One region of the Actinoallomurus sp. NBC_01490 genome, then DNA from elsewhere that is predicted to be linked to it. Evidence: riboswitches for the same ligand, from Rfam matches in the RefSeq annotation. Region 1 holds a riboswitch; each other region holds the start of a gene.
The links. A riboswitch is a leader RNA that binds a small molecule or an ion and turns the genes downstream of it on or off. The one in region 1 is predicted to bind cyclic di-AMP.
Positions count from the first base shown of each region.

Region 1 (4,869 bases):
ACCGGTTCGCCGTACGCCGGGGGTGTAGCAGGCCCTGTTGTTCGTAGTAGCGCAGGGCACGGACGGTGGTTCCCGCCTCCCGGGCCAGTTCGCCGATCAACACGGTCGGAGATTACCTTTCGGGTGAACGCCCCTCATGCGATGTTGATCCCGCCGTCGACGCGGATCACCGAACCGGTCAGGTAGCCGGCCTCGGGGCGCGCGACGTTCACGATCCACCAGGCGATCTCCTCGGGCCGTGCGGGGCGCCCGAGCGGGACGCGGGCGAGCATCTCGTCGCGGCTCGCGGCGATCTCCTCAGGGGTGAACCCGGCGTGCGTCAGCACGGGTGTCTGCGTGATCCCAGGAGCGACCGAGACGACCCGGATGTTCCGAGGAGACAGCTCGACGGCCCAGGTGTGGGTCAGGAAGTCCAGGGCCACTTTCGTGGACCCGTAGACGGAGTTGCCCGGGAAGGCGCGCCCTGGGCCGTTGGCGGTGATGTTGACGATCGTGCCGCCTCCGTCCTCCAGCCGGGGCAGGGCGGCCTGAGTGAGCATCAGCGGGCCGATGAGGTTCGTGTCGAGCTGCTGCCGCGCGACGTCCCGGTCGATCGTGCCGAGCGGCGCCGGCCGGGTGATGGCGGCGTTGTTCACCAGGACGTCAAGCCGCCCGAACGCCTCGACCGCAGCGGTCACGATCCGGGCGGGCGCCTCGGGTGCCGCGACGTCGGCGGCGAACGTACGGATGCCGGGTCGTCCTTCGGCGGTCCGGTCGAGGTTCTCCGCGTTTCGGCCCACGACGAGCACCTGGGCACCCTCACGTGCGAACTGATGCGCCGTTGCCCGGCCGATCCCGGTGCCGCCACCGGTCACGATCACGCTCTGACCGTGGAGTGACGTCTTCGTCATATCCTGCCCGTCCTTGTCGTCTCTGGGTCCGCTCGGCCGTGCCGGGCGGTGTCGCGACGACGCTAAACGTTGACCCCGGCGTCAGGGTCAAGCGCGCGAGGGAGAACAGGCGGAGACGGGGAGGCCGCCGGCGCAGGCCGACCGAGCGCGAGATCGCGCTCCAGGGGCAGGGTCGGCCTGCAACGGGTCCACGTGCCGAGCCGACCGTTGAGATCGGACGTCCGGCTCGGTGCGGGACCGGGGAAAGCGGCAGTGCCGGGGCTCGGAGAAGAGGGCCCGGGCGATGACCGAGGGCCCTCCCACGGGCGGGGAGGGCCGGCTCGGGCTTCAGAGCCCGCTCTCAGACGTTGAGCGACTCTTCGGAGCTGGGCTGGGAGACCGCGGCGTGGAGGGTGTTCCAGAACGCCAGCTCGACGTCCTCCTCCAGCTCGGTGATCTTGCCCCAGAACTCCTTGTCCTCGGCCAGCGCGGCGGCCTCCGCGGACAGGACGGGCATGACCGCCGTACCGGCGTCCGCGGCGTCCAGGTCGGCCACGCTCATGTCGGCGGGCATCTCGACCGGCGTGCGGTGGTGCTTGCCGCGCTTGCGGACGCGGACGTTCGGGGTCGGCACCGGCACGCGGACCTTCGCCTTGCTCAGCGCCAGCGTCACCGTGCCGAACACCACGACGGCCAGCAGCCCGGTGAGGGCGGCCTGCTGGTCGGGCAGCGGCGGCGCGGAGTCGTGCTGGGCCGTCGTCTGCGTCTCGTGCATGGGGGTGGCCGGCTGCTGACCGATCTCCTTGGCGGCCGGCGGCGGCGCCGAGTGCTTAGGGACGTACTTCTGCTCGGCCGGGGCCGCCTTGACCTTCACCTTCGACGGGTAGCCGTACCCGACGACCTGGCTGACGTCGCGGGTGGCGCGGCCGAGTTGGTCGTTGTGGTTGGCCTCGATGGTGTGCAGCGTGTGGCCGTGGACCGACTCGACGATGCCCACGTGCTCGATGTCGCCGATGCTCTTCCCGCCGTTCCACGAGAAGAAGACGATGGCGCCCGGCTCGGGGTGGTGACCCCACGCGTGGTGCTTCTTGAACCACTTCGCGTGGTCCGGCGTGGAGGCGAACTCGCCGGTCCAGTCCTTGACTCCGGCCTTGTCCGCCGCCCAGGCGAGGAACATGTCACACCAGGCCGCGTCCTTGAAGACGGGGTCCTTGCCGACGTGCTTGCCGTACCAGTCGCCGTACTTGGTGTACCCGCTGGCCTTCTCGTGATAGCCGAGCTGGCCCTTGGCGACCTGCAGCAGTTTGTGACCTATCGGATCCATGTCTCCCCTAACGCCGCCTACCGGGTTAGCTGACGGGTTCGGGCCAGGAGGAGCCCTACCGTGCGAGACGGATTCACCCCAAGGGACTACGTGGGTCCCCGGCTCCTGCTGCACTGGGGGTGCAGCCGGATTCGGCGGTCGGTCTGTCACCTCCCGGGTGGAGGTAAGTCACAGCCCGATTACGGCGCAATGTATCTGAAGTGTCGCGACAACGGCAACGCGTTCGGAGCGGAAAGTATGGAGCGAACTACTTACCCACTGTAACCAAGTCCTGGGGTTGATCGTCGCGCAACGGCGGAATTGTGGCTCTCATCTGCGGGAATGGAAGAGTAGCCAATCGCGGCGCCAATGAGGCCCGGCGCGCAGCGTAGTGACCGAACCCACGCCAGGGTGGTGCTCGCTGGACCGAGTCGACCGGCTTTGTCGGGAGATGCGGCAGTTCATCCCGGCGGGCCGCAGGCGCCCGGATGAAGCGCGACAGAACGCCACAAGATGCGACGAATCGGATGTGTTGCGTCGTTGTGAAAAAACTTCCAACAGAGGAAGCAGAAAGTCAGCAATCGCCATACCCGGCTGTGGGCGAGCGGCGGGGAAGCGCCCGGCTCCGGCCCGCCAGGAGAGGACCGGAGCCGGACGCGAAACGCCGCCGGCACCTCAGTCCACGGTCAGCACGATCTTGCCGCGCGTGTGTCCCTCCGCGCTCAGGCGCTGGGCCTCCGCGGCCTCCGCGAGCGGGAACGTCTTCGCCACCGGGACCGTCAGGCGGCCGTCGTCGACGAGCCGCGCCAGCGCCGCCAGATCCGTCGGGTCCGGGCGGACGAATACGTATCGCCCGCCGCGTTCGGTCACCGACGGGTCCACGATCGACGCCCACCGGCCCTTGCCGGTCAGCAGCTTCGGCGTCACCTCGAGGGCCTCGCCGCCCACCAGGTCGAGCGCCGCCGAGACGCCGCCCGGGGCGAGCCGGCGCACCTCATCGGCGAGCCCCGGCCCGTACGCCACCGGCTCGGCGCCGAGCGACCGCAGATGGTCGTGGTTGCGCGGGCCGGCCGTGCCGATGACCCGGGCGCCCCGCGCCAGCGCGATCTGCACGGCGAACGACCCGACACCGCCGCTCGCCGCGTGGATGAGCACCGTGTCGTCCTCGTTCACCCCCAGCGCCTTGACGAGCGCCTGGTACGCCGTCAGGCCCGCGAGCGGCAGGCCGCCCGCCTCGGCCCACGACAGCCGCGCCGGCTTGCGGCCGAGCGTGCGCACCGGTGCGGACACCAGCTCGGCGTACGTGCCGCGGCCCACGTGGTCCTCGCGCACGTAGCCGATGACCTCGTCGCCCGGTGAGAACTCGCTGACGGCCGGCCCGACGCGTTCGACCACGCCCGCCAGGTCCCAGCCCGGGACGACCGGGAAGTCCGTCGGGAAGAGTCCGTCGAGGCGGCCCTCGCGGATCTTCCAGTCCACCGGGTTCACCCCCGCCGCCTTGACGCGTACGAGGACGAAGTCGGGCCCGACCTTCGGCTCCGGCGCGTCCTCGGCGAGCTTGAGCACGTCGGGACCGCCGTATTGGTTCATCACGATGGCTTTCACACCGTCACCGTTACCCCACGACGCGGGAATTCACCACCGGCGGCTCAGCGAAACCGCGTGTACACGGACAGGCCGAGAACGATCATGATCAGCGGCCCCAGCACGGTCAGCGCGGCGAACAGCGCGCTGCGCCCCGCCTGGTGCCCGTACGGCACCAGCGAGGGCGGGCGGCCCGCCACCGGCCAGGGCTCGCGCAGCTCGTCCGCTGCCGGCCGGTCGTCGAACCCCGGGTCGACCCGGCCGCCCAGCGGCAGCCCGGCCGCCCAGCCGAACAGCTCGGCCAGCGCGGTGGGCGGGATGTCCAGGCCGGACGCGAAGTAGCGGACCTCCGCGGCGGTGCGCTCGAGCGTACGGATCGTGTTGCCGAGGCCGAGCCCCTCCAGCCAGCCGCGCGTGTCGCCGCCGAGACTCGCGCCGACCGCCGTGCGGCGCAGCACGTCGGCCTTGGTGACCACCACCGCGATGCGCCGCTGCCGGCCCTGGTCGGCGCGCGACCGCAGCTCGGCCAGCAGCCGCTGCAGGGTGTCGGAGGGGTCCTCGTCGGAGGTCGCGGTCGTCTGCTCCACGAGGCGGCGTTCGTCCGTGGTGAGCGCGGCCCGCAGCTCCGGCAGGGCGAACGGGTCGATGACGAACAGCAGCGCCTCGCCGTGGTCGAGGTAGCGCAGCCGCTCGACCCGCGTCGCGCCCGTGTGCAGCTCGCCGGCCGGGTCGAACAGGTAGAGGATCCGGTGCGCGGCCGGCAGCGTCAGGTCGAGCATGGTCGCCACGGGCAGCTCGGGGCCGGTCTTGGCGAGGCGTCCGCCGCGGTCGAGTTCGGCCACCGCCCCGGCGTACGCCCGCGCGTCGCGCGCCTCGACGAACTCCGCGCGGCCCCCGGCGCCGGCGGCGCTCGCGCGCAGCGCGCGTACGGCGAGGAACATCAGCGTCGTCTTGCCGGCCGCGGGACCGCCGACGAACGGCAGCGGCTCGACCCGCGCCCGTCCGATCCGGCCGGGCAGTCGCCGGTGGCAGTGCGGACAGTACGCCCCGAGGCGGAACCGCCCCAGCAGGATCGTCGTGGGCAGCCGCGCGCCGCAGCGGCAGACGTGCCGG
Region 1 covers NZ_CP109433.1:7,950,689-7,955,557, reverse strand. Annotated here, with positions in the region: gene OG417_RS36640 (MerR family transcriptional regulator) at 1-103, opposite strand, end outside; gene OG417_RS36635 (SDR family NAD(P)-dependent oxidoreductase) at 135-890, opposite strand; gene OG417_RS36630 (CHAP domain-containing protein) at 1,231-2,193, opposite strand; cyclic di-AMP (ydaO/yuaA leader) riboswitch at 2,192-2,340, opposite strand; gene OG417_RS36625 (NADP-dependent oxidoreductase) at 2,848-3,777, opposite strand; gene OG417_RS36620 (TRAFAC clade GTPase domain-containing protein) at 3,822-4,869, opposite strand, start outside.

Region 2 (4,869 bases), 3.2 Mb from region 1:
CGGTGCCGCCGCCGTCGCGTGCTACGAGCAGTACATCTGTCATGACGGCAAGGCTGGCACTTGAAGCTTAGTTCAAGTCAACGGGAGGGCCATGGTCGAGTTGCCCGACATCGCCGGGTCGCCCGCCGCAGCGGGCCGGCCCCGTCGGAGCTGCGCTCGCAGGAGCGGTCGCGGGTGGTGGTCACCCGGTCAGGTTCGCCGCCGGGGGCTGGTCGGTCGCGCCGAGTCGGCGGTGTTCGATGTGGTAGACGGCCTCGTCGAGCAGGGCGGCGACGTGGTCGTCGTAGAGGCGGTAGACGATGCTGCGCCCTTGCCGGTCGCCGGTGACGAGGCCGAGGTGGCGCAGGTGGCGGAGCTGGTGTGAGACCGCAGAGCGTTCCATGCCGACCGCGTCGGCGAGTTCGCCGACCGGGCAGGGCCCTTGGCGGAGCCGGGCCATGATGAGCAGCCGGCTCGGTGTGGCGAGGGCCTGCATCGTCTCGGCGACCGTCTTGGCGGTTTGAAGGTCGATCTGGGCGGCGGGGGTCGTTCGCCCGTCCACGCCGTGTCCCATGACGGCGATGCTACCGCGTGTCAACAGGTGAACAGGTATTCACATATTCTCCTATAATGGCCGGGCACGTCGGAGAGACCCCGGGGGAGCCGCCCTGTCATGAGCATGCTGGAGACCGTACGAGACGACGCCGCCGACCGGCGTGCGGCCAACCGCGCCATGGCGGTGTCGGCGGCCGGGCTCGCGATCACCGCGGTGGTGGAACTGGCCCTGGCCATGGTGACCGGATCGGTCGCCCTGCTCGGTGACGCGCTGCACAACCTGTCCGATGTGTCCACCTCGGCGGTGGTGTTCGCCGGGTTCTGGATCTCACGTCGGCCCCCGACCGCCCGCTATCCGTACGGGTATGAGCGTGCCGAGGACCTGTCCGGGCTGGGTGTGGCGCTGGTGATCTGGCTCAGTGCGCTGTTCGCCGGGTACGAGAGCGTGCGGAAGCTGCTCGACGCGGCGCCCACGAGTCATCCGGCCGTCGGCATGGCCGGTGCGGCCGTCGGCATTGTTGGCAACCAGCTGGTGGCCCGCTACAAGCTGAAGGTCGGGCGGCGTATCCGGTCCGCGACGTTGATCGCCGACGCCAAGCACTCGTGGCTGGACGCCATCTCCTCCGTCGGAGCGCTGATCGGGCTGGCGCTCGTCATCGCCGGATACCGGTGGGGCGACCCGATCGCCGGCTTCGCCGTCACATTGTTCATCTGCCATGTCGGCGTGGAGGTCACCCGAGAGATGGTCCACCGCCTGATGGACGGCGTCGACCCCGATGACCTTGACGCCGCCAAGGCCGCGGCCGCGCGGGTGCCCGGAGTGCGGTCGGCCGAGGTCCGCGGACGCTGGATGGGCCGCACGCTGGCGCTCGAGGTCGAAACCGGTCTCGGCGACGGTCTCAACCTCGCCGACGCGGATCGGATCAACGCCTCCGTCGAGGAGAGCGTACGGGCCGCGGTTCCGGCGGCGGGCCTGGTGCACGCCCACGCTCATTCCACGGCCGAGACGGCCTGACCCGCCGCGATCTCCTAATCTCCGTAGGAGCAGCTGTGGTGTCACCTCGCACACCGCCTGTTCCTTTGCCCCACCGCGTACAGGATCCGGGCCAGATGAGTGTTCCGTGCTGGGAGTTAGCGAATGTCGCATTTGGGGCTGATGTTGTGTTTGATTACGGTCTCTACTACGTTGCGTCGTAGCCGGGCTGTGTCATGTCTTCATCCGAAGGCGGGGCCCGGACGCCTAATCCGGTGGCGCCGCCAGCGTCGTTGGAGCCGGGGACCCATGTCTTTGGGGTGAATCCGCCGTGTGCGGTAGGGCTTCTCCTGGCCCGAACCCGTCAGCTAACCCGGTCGGCGGGTTAGGGAGAGATATGGATCCGGTAGGCCAGAAGCTGCTGCACATCGCCAGGACCGAACTCGGTTACAGCGAAAAGAGCAGCGGCTACACCAAGTACGGGAACTGGTACGGCGAGCACGTCGCCCACGGCGGCGGCTACGACACCGCACCGTGGTGTGACATGTTCCTCGCCTGGGCCGCCGACAAGGCGGGCGTCGAGGACTGGACGGGGGAGTTCGCCTCCACGCCTGATCACGCGAGCTGGTTCCAGAAGCACCACGCGTGGGGCCACAACCCCGAGCCGGGCGCCATCGTGTTCTTCTCCTTCTCGGGCGGCAAGAGCATCGGCGACATCGAACACGTCGGGATCGTGGAGAAGGTCCACGGCGATAAGCTCACCACCATCGAGGCGAACCACAACAACAAGCTCGGACGCGCCGATCGCGATGTCAGCCAGGTCGTCGGCTTCGGCTATCCCGCCAAGGTCAAGGTGAAGGGCAAGCCCGTACCGGGGACGGAGCAGAAGTACCAGCCGAAGCACTCGGCACCGGCGCTGTCGCCGCGGGAGATCGTCGGGGACGTCGGGGCGCAGCAGCAGGTGGCGCAGACTTCTCACGCGGCGCCGGAGCAGCCGTTGGTCGACCAGAGCGGGATGCTGACCGGGCTGCTGGCCGTCGTGGTGTTCGGCACGGCCACGCTGGCGATCGCCAGGTCCAGGGTGAAGGTGCCGGTCCCCGCGTCCGGCGTTCAGCTCCGCAAGCGCGGGAAGCACCACCGCAGGCCGGTGGAGCTCCCCGCCGAGATGACTCCGGCGCACCTCGACGAGGCCGACGTCGGTACGGCGGTGATGCCGGCCTTCACGGCCGAGGCGGCGGCCCAAGCGGAAGATCGCGAGTTCTGGGGGAGGATCTCCGCCCTGGAGGAGGATGAGGAACTGGCGTTCTGGGACTCGATGCACTCGGTGATGGCGAGCGCTCGCCCGTCGGAGCGCGCGTCCGCGATGGCCGGTATGTAGGAGCCGGGTGGGCAGGAAACCGTCCGCCGCGCCGATCCGCGCGGTCCGGCCCCTGGAGGGCGGGTTGCCCCTGCGGACCTTCGAGGAGTACCGGTCCGCGGGGCGGCTCGTCCGCCGGGAGCTGGATGACGCGGAGCGCCTGCGCCGTGAACTTCTCCGTGGGCGTACGGCACCGCGTCGGTTCCCGCCTGACTTCGCGGGGCGGCTGCTGGCGGTCTGGAACGCCTACGTCCTGCAGATGGTCGGGGAGCACTTGCTCGATGCGGTGCGGGTTCGCACTCTCGGCGCCGTACGCCCCGAGGCGTCGGCTCGGATACTGGCGTTCCTGGGTCCGGCGAGCCGCTGGATGTCTCAGGCCGGCCCCGCCGCGGCCGACGCCTCGTACCGGATCGAGGAGCAGGTGCACCTTCCGGCCGAGCCACCGGGGTGGCCGAACCGGACGTACGGTCCTTATCCACTGTCGACCGCGATGGCGGCGGCCCTCCGGGCGGTTCACGCACGGGGCGGCTCCACCCTGGCGGACCATGTCCGGGCGCCGGTCAGGGATGAGGAGGATCTGTTCTGGCTTCACTGGCTACTCGACAACGCCGCCGCGGCGATCGAGTACACGGAGCAGCCGGACCTCGATGAACCGTCATGGTCGGCGATGACCGCCGCCTATCTGCGGTACGCGCTCCGGATGCTGTTCCTCTTCGGCCAGGTCGCCGCGATGCCCGCCCTGCTCGACGCCCGAGACCCCACCACCGTGGTCTCGCTCGTCGCCCGCGGCCCGTCGAGGATCGACATCTGGTCTCTCACCGATCCGGGTCGGCGCACACTGTGGCGCTCACGTCCATCGGCGCGCGCGGCGGTCGAGAAGATGTGGGCCGCGGACCCGTGGCCGGGGGCGACCGTCCGGGTCCAGGCGCAGATCGACGCGGCGCTCCGGACGGGCGCGATCGTCTTCGCCACCGACCGGGCCGGCGAGCGGCTCGGATGCTTCTACCGGTGTCCCTGGCCGGCGGTGTACGAGGTGCGCAGGCCCGTCACGATCGGCGGCACTCACCTGCTGCCGATGGAGCACTTCACCTTCGACGCGCTCGGCGAGGGGCATGGCCGAGGCGGCCGGATCGTCGTGTCGGTGTTCGTACCCGCCGTCGCTGCGGTCGGATGAGACGAGCCGGCTCGCCGGGCCGTCTGTGCGAGATCTGTCAGGGCCGGCTGGCGCCCACGTAGTGCGAGACGTACCAGGGGTTGGACATGCTGTCGAACTTCACGACGCTGCCGGTGTGGGGGGCGTGGATGAACCTGCCACCGCCGACGTACATGCCCTCGTGGCCGAGGTTGTCGAAGTAGACCAGGTCGCCGGGCTGCAGGTCCGATTTGGCGACGTGGCGGGTGGCGGCGTACTGGTCGGGGACGACGCGGGGGAGGCTGACGCCGGCGGCGCGCCAGGACATCATGGTCAGGCCGGAGCAGTCATAGCCCTTCGGGCCGGTGCCGCCGTAGATGTAGGGCTTGCCGAGCTGGGCATAGGCGTATTCGAGGGCCTTACGCGGCGGGCCCGAGGCGGGACCGGTGTAGGTTCCGCCGATCGGACCTCCAGGGCCACCCAGCACTCCGGCTTCGCGTAGGAGCTCCTTCTGCTGGTTGATCGCCTTCTCAACGGTCGTCTTCTGCTTCTTCACGCTCTCGGTGTGCTTCTTGACGACCTGGAGGGCGTACTGCGCCATGGCCTGCTCGCGGCGGAGGCGCTGGGCCGAGTTGACGAACGCCTTGAGCTCCTGGCTTCGGCTGCTGGACAGCTGGGTGAACGCCGACATCTGGCTCAGCGCGGCGTTCGGATCCTGCGCGGCCAGCAGGGACGTGGTGTAGTCCAGAGTCCCGTTCTTGTAGGCCGCCGCCGCGATCTGCGCCACCCGCGTGTGCATGCTCTTGTACGTGCGTTCCTCGGCGGTGACCTGGCCGTTCAGAGCCTTCAGTTCCTTCTTGGCCGCGTCGAGCT
Region 2 covers NZ_CP109433.1:11,124,132-11,129,000, reverse strand. Annotated here, with positions in the region: gene OG417_RS51375 (glycosyltransferase) at 1-43, opposite strand, end outside; gene OG417_RS51370 (ArsR/SmtB family transcription factor) at 182-553, opposite strand; gene OG417_RS51365 (cation diffusion facilitator family transporter) at 653-1,549, shown strand; cyclic di-AMP (ydaO/yuaA leader) riboswitch at 1,762-1,905, shown strand; gene OG417_RS51360 (CHAP domain-containing protein) at 1,905-2,885, shown strand; gene OG417_RS51355 (hypothetical protein) at 2,893-4,038, shown strand; gene OG417_RS51350 (C40 family peptidase) at 4,076-4,869, opposite strand, start outside.
Region 2: it holds a riboswitch for cyclic di-AMP, as region 1 does, so the genes downstream of both, OG417_RS51360 (CHAP domain-containing protein) here and OG417_RS36630 (CHAP domain-containing protein) in region 1, are expected to answer to the same signal.

Region 3 (4,869 bases), 270 kb from region 1:
TGGCACTGCCGCGCCTGCACCCGTGCGTTCAAGCTGCGGTTCATCGGCACCGGCGCGCTCAGCGCCGCCGTCCCCGCCGACCCGAGGGGGCGGGCGAGATGACCCTCACCTTCGAACGCCCGACCGCCGCGCTCGACCTGACCGACATCGTCGAGTCGGCCGCCGACGCCCTCGAAGAGGCCCCGGCCGAGGAGATCGTCCGCTGGGCGATCGCGACGTTCGGCGACCGGATCTGCGTGACGTCCTCGATGAAGGACGCCGTGCTGGTGGATATCGCCGCCAAGATCCGGCCGGGCATCGACGTGCTCTTCGTCGACACGGGCTACCACTTCGCCGAGACGATCGGCACCCGTGACGCCGTCGAGGCGGTCTACCCGGTCAACGTGGTGAACGTCACATCCTCGCGTACGGTCGCCGAGCAGGAACGCGACCTGGGTCCCCGGCTCTACGGCCGGAATCCGGACCTGTGCTGCCACCTGCGCAAGGTCGAGCCGCTGAACCGCGCCCTGGAGCCGTACCTCGCGTGGATCACCGGGATCCGCCGCGAGGAGACCGCGCACCGCCGCGGGGCCAGGGTCGTGGAGTGGAACGCCTCGCGCGGGAAGGTCAAGGTCAACCCGCTCGCCCGGTGGACGCACGAGCAGCTCGGCGCGTACATCGAGGAGAACGGCATCCTCGTCAACCCGCTGCAGTACGACGGCTACCCCTCCATCGGCTGCGAGCCGTGCACCCAGCGGGTCGCGCCCGGCGACGATCCGCGCAGCGGCCGGTGGGCCGGCACCGGTAAGTCCGAATGCGGCATCAACCTCTGATCACCTGCGCGCCCCCGCCGCCTCTGGTGGCGGTGGCGCACGGCAGCCGGGACCCGCGTGCGGCGGCGACGGTCGAGGACCTGCTCGACCTCGTACGCCGCCGGTCCGGGCTGCGGGTGATGACGTCCTACCTCGACCACGCGCCGCCGACGCCCGGCCAGGCGCTGGGGGCGCTCGCCGGCGACGGCGCCGGCGAGGCCGCCGTCCTCCCCCTCCTGCTGACCGCCGCGTACCACAGCAAGACCGACATCCCCGGCGCGCTGACCGAGGTGCGCCGGGACCACCCGCGGATGCGCCTGTGGTACGGCGCGACGCTCGGGCCGCACCCGCTGATGATCTCCGCCCTGGAGCGGAGGCTGGCCGAGGCCGGTGTGACGCCCGATCCGGACACGGCCCTCGTGCTGGCCGCCGCGGGGTCGAGCGACCCGTCGGCCAACGCGACGATCGGCCGGATGGCCCGCGGCTGGCGCGGATGGCGGCGTGTCGTCCCCGCCTACGCCTCCGCCGCGCGCCCCACGCCGGCCGAGGCCGTACGCGGGCTGCTGGACGCCGGGGCTCCGCGGGTCGCGGTCGCCTCCTACTTCCTCGCCCCCGGCTACTTCGCCGACAAGGTCCGCGACGAGTCGCTCGCGGCCGGGGCGACGGCGGTCTCGGCGGCGCTCGGCGCCGCGCCCGAGCTCGTAGAGATCATCAAGCAGCGCTACACCGAGATCATCACGCTCGGTGATCAAGCAGCTGTCGGCTGAAAACCCTTATTTCACCGGGGTTTCGGGCTTGACAGACCAGCCCATGTGATCTTCTCGCAGGTCAGAGCCGGGGGATGTCCATATTTACCCTTTACGGCCCGAAATATGTTTGCTATGTTCGGTTGACCGACGACGCCCCCCATGCGCCGTCCGTAACATCTCCGCCGGCCAGGGCCTGCCCACCAGCACCACCGCGTGCGGCACGCGACGACGCGTGAGAGGGGCCCCCCTTCCGGGCCGCGACGGTTCATAACCAAGAGCGCCGCTCCGCGCATCCCTTGCGATCCCCCCTCATGGATCCACCTCCGATGCCGGTTCGGCAACGCGCCGCATCCGCCGCGAAGCGACGGAGCCGGACCCCGTGTCTCTGACAGGGCGTGTGGCACGCCTCCAGTGTGCCCGCAGGGCGACTTCCCGCCCGAGCCCGTGGGGTGATCGGCAGGCGCCGGGAAGTCAGGAGTGCACCGGACGAATGGACGACAAGATCCCCTAGACCTGAGAGAAGTGGCCGTACACACGGCCCGCCATCCCCCTGTTCTTCGAGCCGTCCCCTCAGACGGCTCCCGCTGAATCCGCACTTCGCGGAACCGGGGACCCACCGCACCACTGGGGTGAATCGGCGCATCCCCTTTGCGCCGTAGGGCAGCTTCCACGCCCGAACCCGTCAGCTAACCCGGTAAGCGGCATGGAAGCAAAGGAGTGCTCGAACGTGTCAGGTCGACACAAGAAGTCATGCCGTCTGCTGCGTAACACCAGACTCGGCGGTTCCCTCGCCGCCGTCACCGCCGTCGGCGCGACCGCGATCAGCCTGATCGCGGCGGCCCCGGCCGGATCCTCCCAGAAGGTCGACGCGGTCTCGGCCGGAGCAGTGGCGACCGTGCCCCACGACGCCGCGTCCCCCAAGAAGCCGGACACGCTGGCCCTGGCCGACAAGAAGGCCGGCAACGTCAACACCGAGAAGCGCCAGGTGCTGCCCAGCGCGAGCGACGCGCTGAAACTCGCCGAGTCCCAGGTGGGCGTCACCGAGGACTCCTCCGGTGGCGGCACCAAGTTCCAGCAGTGGTTCGTCTCCTCTCCGTGGGCCGAGCGCGGCGTCCAGCGCGACGGCGGCAAGGTCTCCGACTACGCCAACGCGAACTGGTGCGACATGTTCGTGTCCTGGATCGGCGCCAAGCTGGGCGTGAAGGGAATGGGCGCGGACGCCTTCACCCGTACCCACGCCCAGTGGTTCAAGGACCAGGGCCGCTGGGGTGAGGACGCGACGCCCGGCGCCGTGGTCTTCTTCTCCTGGAGCGGGAGCAAGTCGATCGACGACATCGACCACGTCGGCATGGTCATCAAGGACAACCACGACGGCACCATCCAGACCATCGAGGGCAACACCGACAACGCCGTAAAGATCCGCACGCGCGACAAGTCGTCGGTCGTCGGCTACGGCTACCCCGAGTACGGCTCCAGCGACGCCTGAGCCCTCTCCCCGCCCCGGCCGCGCGCCGGCCGGGGCGGCCCGCCCTGCACGTCGTCTCCGACTCCCCTGTGCTGAGAGGCCATCCCCCCATGTTCGAATTCGCCAAGCATTCCCTGGATCGATTCTCCACCAAGACGATCGCCTCGGTGGCGACCGGCGTCGTCGTGGCCGGCGCCGGCCTGTCCGTCGCGCTCACCCACTCCGCCGACTCGTCCCCGGCCGCCCGTACGAGCAGCGTGCAGGTGACGCAGGAGGACTCGGGCCTGCTGGGTCCCGGCTCGGAGGGCCACGCGGTCAAGCTGCCCCGGCAGGCCCCCACTGAGAAGGCCGACAAGAAGGCCGCCATGCCGGGCGGCGTCTCCACCGGCACGTCGTTCTGGGACGCGGAGACCGCGTCGGGCAAGCCGATGTCGTTCCACACGATCGCCAGCCCGTACTGGCCGCTCGGCACCAAGGTGAAGATCACCGTCGGCAAGAAGAGCGCCGTCGGCGTGGTCGAGGACTTCGGCCCGGCCGAATGGGCGGTCGCCCAGCACAACCCGCCGGCCATCATCGACCTGTCCGAGGAGATGATGCAGTACTTCACCGGCACCCGGTCCAACTCGATCCCGATCAAGTTCCAGGTGCTGCAGCTGGGCGACGGCCCCGTCTACCGCCACTCGGGCACCGGTTACGACATGGCGACCGGAGTCTCCGAGAAGTAGCCCTTTCCCGCCCCCATCCCCCCTGGGGGCGTTCGGGGCCCCTCCTGCCCGAGGGGCCCCGAACCTATTTCCACGGTTGCGTCGAAGAAGTGAACTGCGGTTCAATTCTTGTGTGCCGTACCGCCGCACGCCCCGCGTCGAGGCGCGCCTGAGCGCCTCGCGGGAGCGCATCCTGTCCGCCGCGCTCGCGATCGTCGCCGAGCACGGCTACGCGGGATGCTCGGTGGCCGCCGTGGCGCGCCGGGCGGGTGTCGCCACCGGCAGCGTCTACCGCCACTTCCCGGCAAAGGCCGACCTGGTCGCGGAGGTGTTCCGCACGGCGTCCCGGCGCGAGGTGGACGCCGTCGCGCGAGCGGCGACCCTGGAGGGCACCGCCGCCGAGGCGGTCGCCGCGGTGATCGAGACCTTCGCGGGCCGCGCGCTGCGGGCCCCGCGGATGGCCTACGCGCTGCTCGCCGAGCCGGCCGACCCGGCCGTCGACGCCGAGCGGCTGGTGTTCCGGCGCGCGTACGCGGACGCGATCGCGACGCTCATCACCCGGGGCATCGCCGCGGGCGAGCTGCCCGACCAGGACGTCCAGATCAGCGCCGCGGCGCTCGTCGGGGCGATCGGCGAGGCCCTCGTCGCCCCGCTGGCGGCGGGCGCCGCCGCCGGCACCGCGCGGGTGCCCGAGGTCACCGGCGACACGGCTCACCTCATCACCTTCGCCCAGCGCAGCATCGGAGCGGTCCCATGACGACGCATGACGTGTTCAACCAGGTCCCCCCGCTGACCGGCTACGACGTGGCCGACGACCCGGCGCTGCTGGACGGGCTGTTCCGCGAGGGCGGCGGCTGGGCGACCGAGGAGATCCACGAGCTCGGCCGGCTGGCCGGCTCGGAGGAGGCGCAGGAGTGGGGGCGGCTCGCCAATGAGTACCGCCCGGTGCTGCGCACCCACGACCGGTACGGCCACCGCGTCGACGAGGTGGAGTTCCACCCCGCCTGGCACGAGCTGATGAAGGTCGCGGTCGGGCACGGGCTGCACGCCCGCGCGTGGACCGAGCGTGCCGGTGCGCACGTGGCCCGCGCCGCCAAGTTCTACGTGTGGCGCGTCGACGCCGGGCACGGCTGCCCGATCTCGATGACGTACGCCGCGGT
Region 3 covers NZ_CP109433.1:8,218,667-8,223,535, forward strand. Annotated here, with positions in the region: gene OG417_RS37910 (Insertion element protein) at 1-102, shown strand, start outside; gene OG417_RS37915 (phosphoadenylyl-sulfate reductase) at 99-812, shown strand; gene OG417_RS37920 (sirohydrochlorin chelatase) at 794-1,558, shown strand; cyclic di-AMP (ydaO/yuaA leader) riboswitch at 2,113-2,256, shown strand; gene OG417_RS37925 (CHAP domain-containing protein) at 2,268-3,026, shown strand; gene OG417_RS37930 (hypothetical protein) at 3,116-3,730, shown strand; gene OG417_RS37935 (TetR/AcrR family transcriptional regulator) at 3,843-4,466, shown strand; gene OG417_RS37940 (acyl-CoA dehydrogenase family protein) at 4,463-4,869, shown strand, end outside.
Region 3: it holds a riboswitch for cyclic di-AMP, as region 1 does, so the genes downstream of both, OG417_RS37925 (CHAP domain-containing protein) here and OG417_RS36630 (CHAP domain-containing protein) in region 1, are expected to answer to the same signal.

Region 4 (4,869 bases), 3.9 Mb from region 1:
CGCAGGGGCCGGGTGACCGAGCCGAGCAGCCGCGCGCCGAGCGGCGTGAGGCCGAGCAGGAGCACGACCAGGAGGCCGGCCGCGAGCCCGGCGTACGCGGGCGGGTCGAGGGCGTCGTTGAACGCGCCGCTGCGGGCGATCTGCGCGGGCGTGAAGTCGAGGCCTGGATCGGCCGTGGCACGGGCGCCCGGCAGCGGGTGCCACGGAGTCGTCACCAGGATCACCACCGCCAGCAGCGCGCACAGGACCACGGCGGCGACCGCCGCCCCGCGCCGATCCGGCACTGGGCCGGGCTCCTGCCTCGCCTCGACCGCGACCGCCGGCCCGGCCGTACGACGTGCCCTCACCGCGTGCTCCTCATCTGGCTGCTGCGTGGCGTGCCCCATGGGTCACGCCAGTTCCCGGCGGACGTACGCGCGCCACAGTGCGTCGAACCGGTCGGTGCCGATGCCCAGGACGCTGCGGAGCGCGCGGTCCTGGAGCCGCGGGTCGCCCGCGTCCTGCGGCTCCGCCTCGGCCGTGCGGTAAAGCCGTACGAGCCGGTCCTCACCGTAGCGTTCGGCGACCATGCGGCAGGCGAGCCACGCCTCCTCGTACGCCGCCGAGAGCCGGTCGCCCGAGCCGGCGAACTCCTTCGTGCCCGGCAGGGCGGCCGGCACGCCGCTGGTGGCGATGAGGTCGGCCAGCTCGCGCCCGGCCGCCTTGGTCGAGACCCCGGCCTTCTTGTAGCCGACGTAGTCGGCGAGTCCCTCGATCAGCCACATCGGGGTCTTGCCGTCGCGCGCTCCGCCCATCGCGACGTGCACGAGCTCGTGGGTCAGGACGACGTGCCGGCCCAGGGCGGTCAGCCGGCCGAACGCGGTGGGGGTGATGACGACGCGGTCCTCCCCCGTGCCGCGACCGCCCTCGTCACCGGTGACCGTGGCCAGCGCGGCGATGTCGCCGAGGTTGCGCACGTCCCCCACGAGCTCTTCGGCCTCCTGCTCGGTGGCCGGGACGAGCGCCACGACGCGCCGGGACCACCGGTCGCCGACGACGCCGGAGACGGTACCGATCCCCTGGTCGAGGCGGGCGGCGATGTCGCGCAGTCCGGCGGTACGGGCGGCGGAGTCCGGACCGGCGACGGCTCCGTCCTCGGCGAGCACGATGCTGCGCCGCCCGTGGACCACGGTGAGGCCGCCGCCGTTCCAGATCTGCGGGTCGTCGCGCAGGCCGTGCGCCGCGCCGTCGCCGGAGATCGTCCAGCCGGTGCCCGGGCGGCGGTCGAAGGTGAGGTATTCGGTGGAGACGAGGTCACGGCGGTCGAACCCGCGCAGCCGGTAGGTGAGCCGGAGTCGGGCCGTCCAGCCGTCGTCGGCCGCCACGGCGGGGCGCGTGTCAGCCAGGGTCTCCTTCCAGAGGGCGAGCGGCACCTTGGCCAGGTTGTCGAACAGCGTCCGCTGCCCGGCGCGGAACGCCTGGCCCGAGGGGTCGACGGTGGCGAGGAAGGCGGCGCGGTCGCGGTCGAGGACGGCACGCGAGCGGCGCTGGAGCAGGGAGTTCACCGTGGCGGCGCTGGGCGCGCTCGGCGCCCCGGCGACCGGCCGGGAGGAGGCGGCGGCCCGGCTCTCACCGTCGTGGAACGCGATGTAGCCGACCCCCGCGAGGAGGTTGGCCACGATCGCCAGCCCGGCGAGCCCGGCGAACATGGCCGGCGCGGTCGCACGCGAGTCCAGGTTCCCCTTGGCCGGCATGCGCGCGATCCTAGCCGCCGCGACCGGGTGCCCCCGCCGACGGCACCCGCCATCACCCGTCCACCGCGTCCCGGGCCCGGAACGTACGCGACCGCCGGGGCGTCCTCGCGGACGGGCCCCGGCGGTCGCCTGGACGGGTGCCTCAGTACGGGCGGGCGGCGCCGTTGAAGTGCGCCCGGTAGTAGCTGTTGATCAGCACCTGCTTGACGTGCGTACCGGAGTGGGGGGCGTGGATCATGTAGACCTTCTTGCCCTTGACCGTCGAGACGATGCCCGTGTGGCCGTCGCCGTAGAAGTACACCAGGTCGCCGGTGGCGAGGTCGGAGAACTTCACGTGGCGCTTGACGTGCCGGTGCTGGGCGTCCGCGGTGCGCGGGAGCTTCACTCCGGCCTTGCGGTAGACGTACTGCACCAGACCGGAGCAGTCGAAGCTGCTCGGGCCGTCCCCGCCGTAGCGGTACGGCTTGCCGATCTGCTTACGGGCGACGGCGACCGCCTTCAGCCCGACCTTGTGTCGCTTGCTCCAAGACGTCTGCTTCGTCGTCGTGCCCGCGGCCGCCGTGGGGATGGCGACCGGGGTGACGGTGGCGACGGTGTCCGATGAGGCGGATGCCGTCGAGGCCGTCAGGACCGTGGGCGCGAGGACCGCGCCCACGGCCAGCATGCCGCCGGCGAGGCGGACGCGCGTCGGCGAAGCGGTCGAGGGGGTGCGAGACAGGATGCTCTCCTTCCGTGTGCGCCTACCGGGTTAGCTGACGGGTTCGGGCTGGGAAGAGGTCGCCCTACGGTCCGCCCGCCGCACCACGGTCCGCGGTCACGGTCTGTCCGCCGCACCGCTGTCTGCCCGTGATGACGCAGGCGCACCGATTCACCCCGGGGGATCCGCGCCCTTCGCGCGTATGTGGGTCCCCGGCTCCGCGTGCCCGCGGACTCGGCGCTCGCGGCCGCCTGACACGCCCTCTCACGGGGCGGTTCTTCGGTGACCGGCCGCTTATCTCTGCATTTCGGAAAGCCGAGAGGATGATCCCGCCCGGTGGAATGTGTTCCACAACACATTCGGAGGAAGGGCGAATTCCCTCACGTCGGCTGCATGCGACACATGGGGCGTATCGCATAACTCGGCGCACGCTAACAAGGCACCTATGAATACGCAAATTCGCCGTCAGAGCGTACGAGAGAAATTACCTAAGGTGAATTCACCCCGACCGAAAAAGGCCCTCCGGACACTGACGCGCCGGAGGGCCTGTGATGTTCGGTTCGGTCAGAGCAGGCGACCGCCGCCGTAGTAGACCTGGCTGTAGTACGCGTCACTGAGGCTGGAGATCTTCACCACGTCGCCGGTGTGCGGCGCCTGGATGAACTTGCCGTTGCCGACGTACATCCCCATGTGGTCGTTGTGGCTGAAGAAGACGAGGTCACCCGGCTGGAGGTCGGCCTTCGCAACACGCCGGCTCGCGCTGTACTGGTTCGGCACGTAGTGGCTGAGGTTGATGCCGACCTGCTTGTAGGCCATCATCGTCAGGCCCGAGCAGTCGAAGACGTTCGGGCCGGCACCACCGAAGACGTACGGCTTGCCGAGCTGCGCGCAGGCGTACTTCAGCACCGTCTCGGCGCGGCCGGTCGCCAGGATCGAGCAGTTGGCCTTGGACGAGCCCGGGTCGATGTTGGCGCCCAGCCTGTCGATCAGGCGAAGCTGCTTCCTGATCGCCGCGTTGGCCGCCGCGCGCTGCTTGTCGACCTGGTCCTTCTGCTGCTTGAGCTGCTCGGCCGCCTGCTCCGCCAGCGCCTTCTGCCGCTCCAGCCGCTGCGCGGACGCCAGGAACTGGTTCAGCTCCGCCGCGCGGTTGCTGGAGACCTTGGTGAAGGCCGACATCTGGTCGAGCACGGCCTCGGGGTCGTTGGCCGACAGGAACTGGGGGATGTCACCCGCCGCGCCGCCCTCCTTGTACTCCGCCGCAGCGAGCTGGGCGACCCGGGTGTGCAGCTGGTTGAACGTCGCCTGCTCGACCGTGACGGAGGACTTGAGCGCCTTGAGGTGGCTCTGCGCGGCCTTCCAGTCCTCCTTGGCCTTGTTGTACTGGTTGGCCAGCTGGTCGACCTGGTCGTTGAGCTTGGCGAGCTGCTGCTTGGCGGCGCTCAGCGAGGGGGTCGGCTTGGCCTCCGCGGGGGCGGCGGGCAGGACGAGCCCGGCGACGATGGCCGCTCCGGCGGTACCGACGATCCAACGACTGGTTTTGGACATGGTTGAACGCTTCATCTCCACTGTTGTCAGCTCCCTACGGACGGCCCGCGCCGTAGTAGTTCGAGCTGTAGTAGCCGCTCAGGCTCTCGATTTGGACGACCGTGCCCGTGTGCGGTGCGTGGATGAACTGGTTGTTGCCGACGTACAGGCCGACGTGGCCCAGGTTGTCGAAGAAGACCAGGTCGCCGGGCTGGAGGTCCGAGCGGGCCACGCGGCGGGTGGCGTTGTACTGGTCCGGCACGACGCGGGGCAGGCTGACGCCGGCGTGACGCCAGGCCATCATCACCAGCCCGGAGCAGTCGAAGCTGTTCGGTCCGGCGCCGCCGTACTTGTACGGATCGCCCTTGTGGGCGTAGGCGTACTCCAGGGCGAGGCGGGCGGGGCCGGACGCCGGCCCGTTGTAGGTGCCGCCATGGCTGCCGCCGGAAGCGCCGCCGCCGAGCCTGTTGACCAGGGACTGCTGCTGCGCGGCCTGCTTCTTCAGCTTGTCGAGCTGCGCCTTTTCGGACTTGAGCTTCGCGTTGAGGTCGGCGGCGGCCTGCTGCGCCTGCGCCTTCTGGCGCTGCAGCAGCTGCGCGGCGTTGAGGAACTGGGTGACCTCGGTGGAGCGGTTGTGCGCTACCTGGGTGAACACCGAGATCTGGTCGAGCACGTCTTCGGGGTTGTTCGCCGACACGAGGGTCGGCAGGTCGCCGGAGTCGCCGCTCTTGTACGCGGCGGCGGCGAGTTGGGCGACCCGCTCACGAAGGTGCTCGTAGGTCTTTTGGTCCTCGGCGACCGACTTTCGCAGAGCGTCGTACTTTTTCTTGGCGGCCTGGCGCTCTTCTTTGGCCTTGTTGTAGACGTTGTCCTGGTGGTCTACCTGGGAATTCAGCTTCTTGAGCTTGGCCTGGC
Region 4 covers NZ_CP109433.1:4,075,048-4,079,916, reverse strand. Annotated here, with positions in the region: gene OG417_RS19565 (M48 family metallopeptidase) at 1-347, opposite strand, end outside; gene OG417_RS19560 (hypothetical protein) at 390-1,733, opposite strand; gene OG417_RS19555 (C40 family peptidase) at 1,876-2,397, opposite strand; cyclic di-AMP (ydaO/yuaA leader) riboswitch at 2,456-2,680, opposite strand; gene OG417_RS19550 (C40 family peptidase) at 2,995-3,975, opposite strand; gene OG417_RS19545 (C40 family peptidase) at 4,010-4,869, opposite strand, start outside.
Region 4: it holds a riboswitch for cyclic di-AMP, as region 1 does, so the genes downstream of both, OG417_RS19555 (C40 family peptidase) here and OG417_RS36630 (CHAP domain-containing protein) in region 1, are expected to answer to the same signal.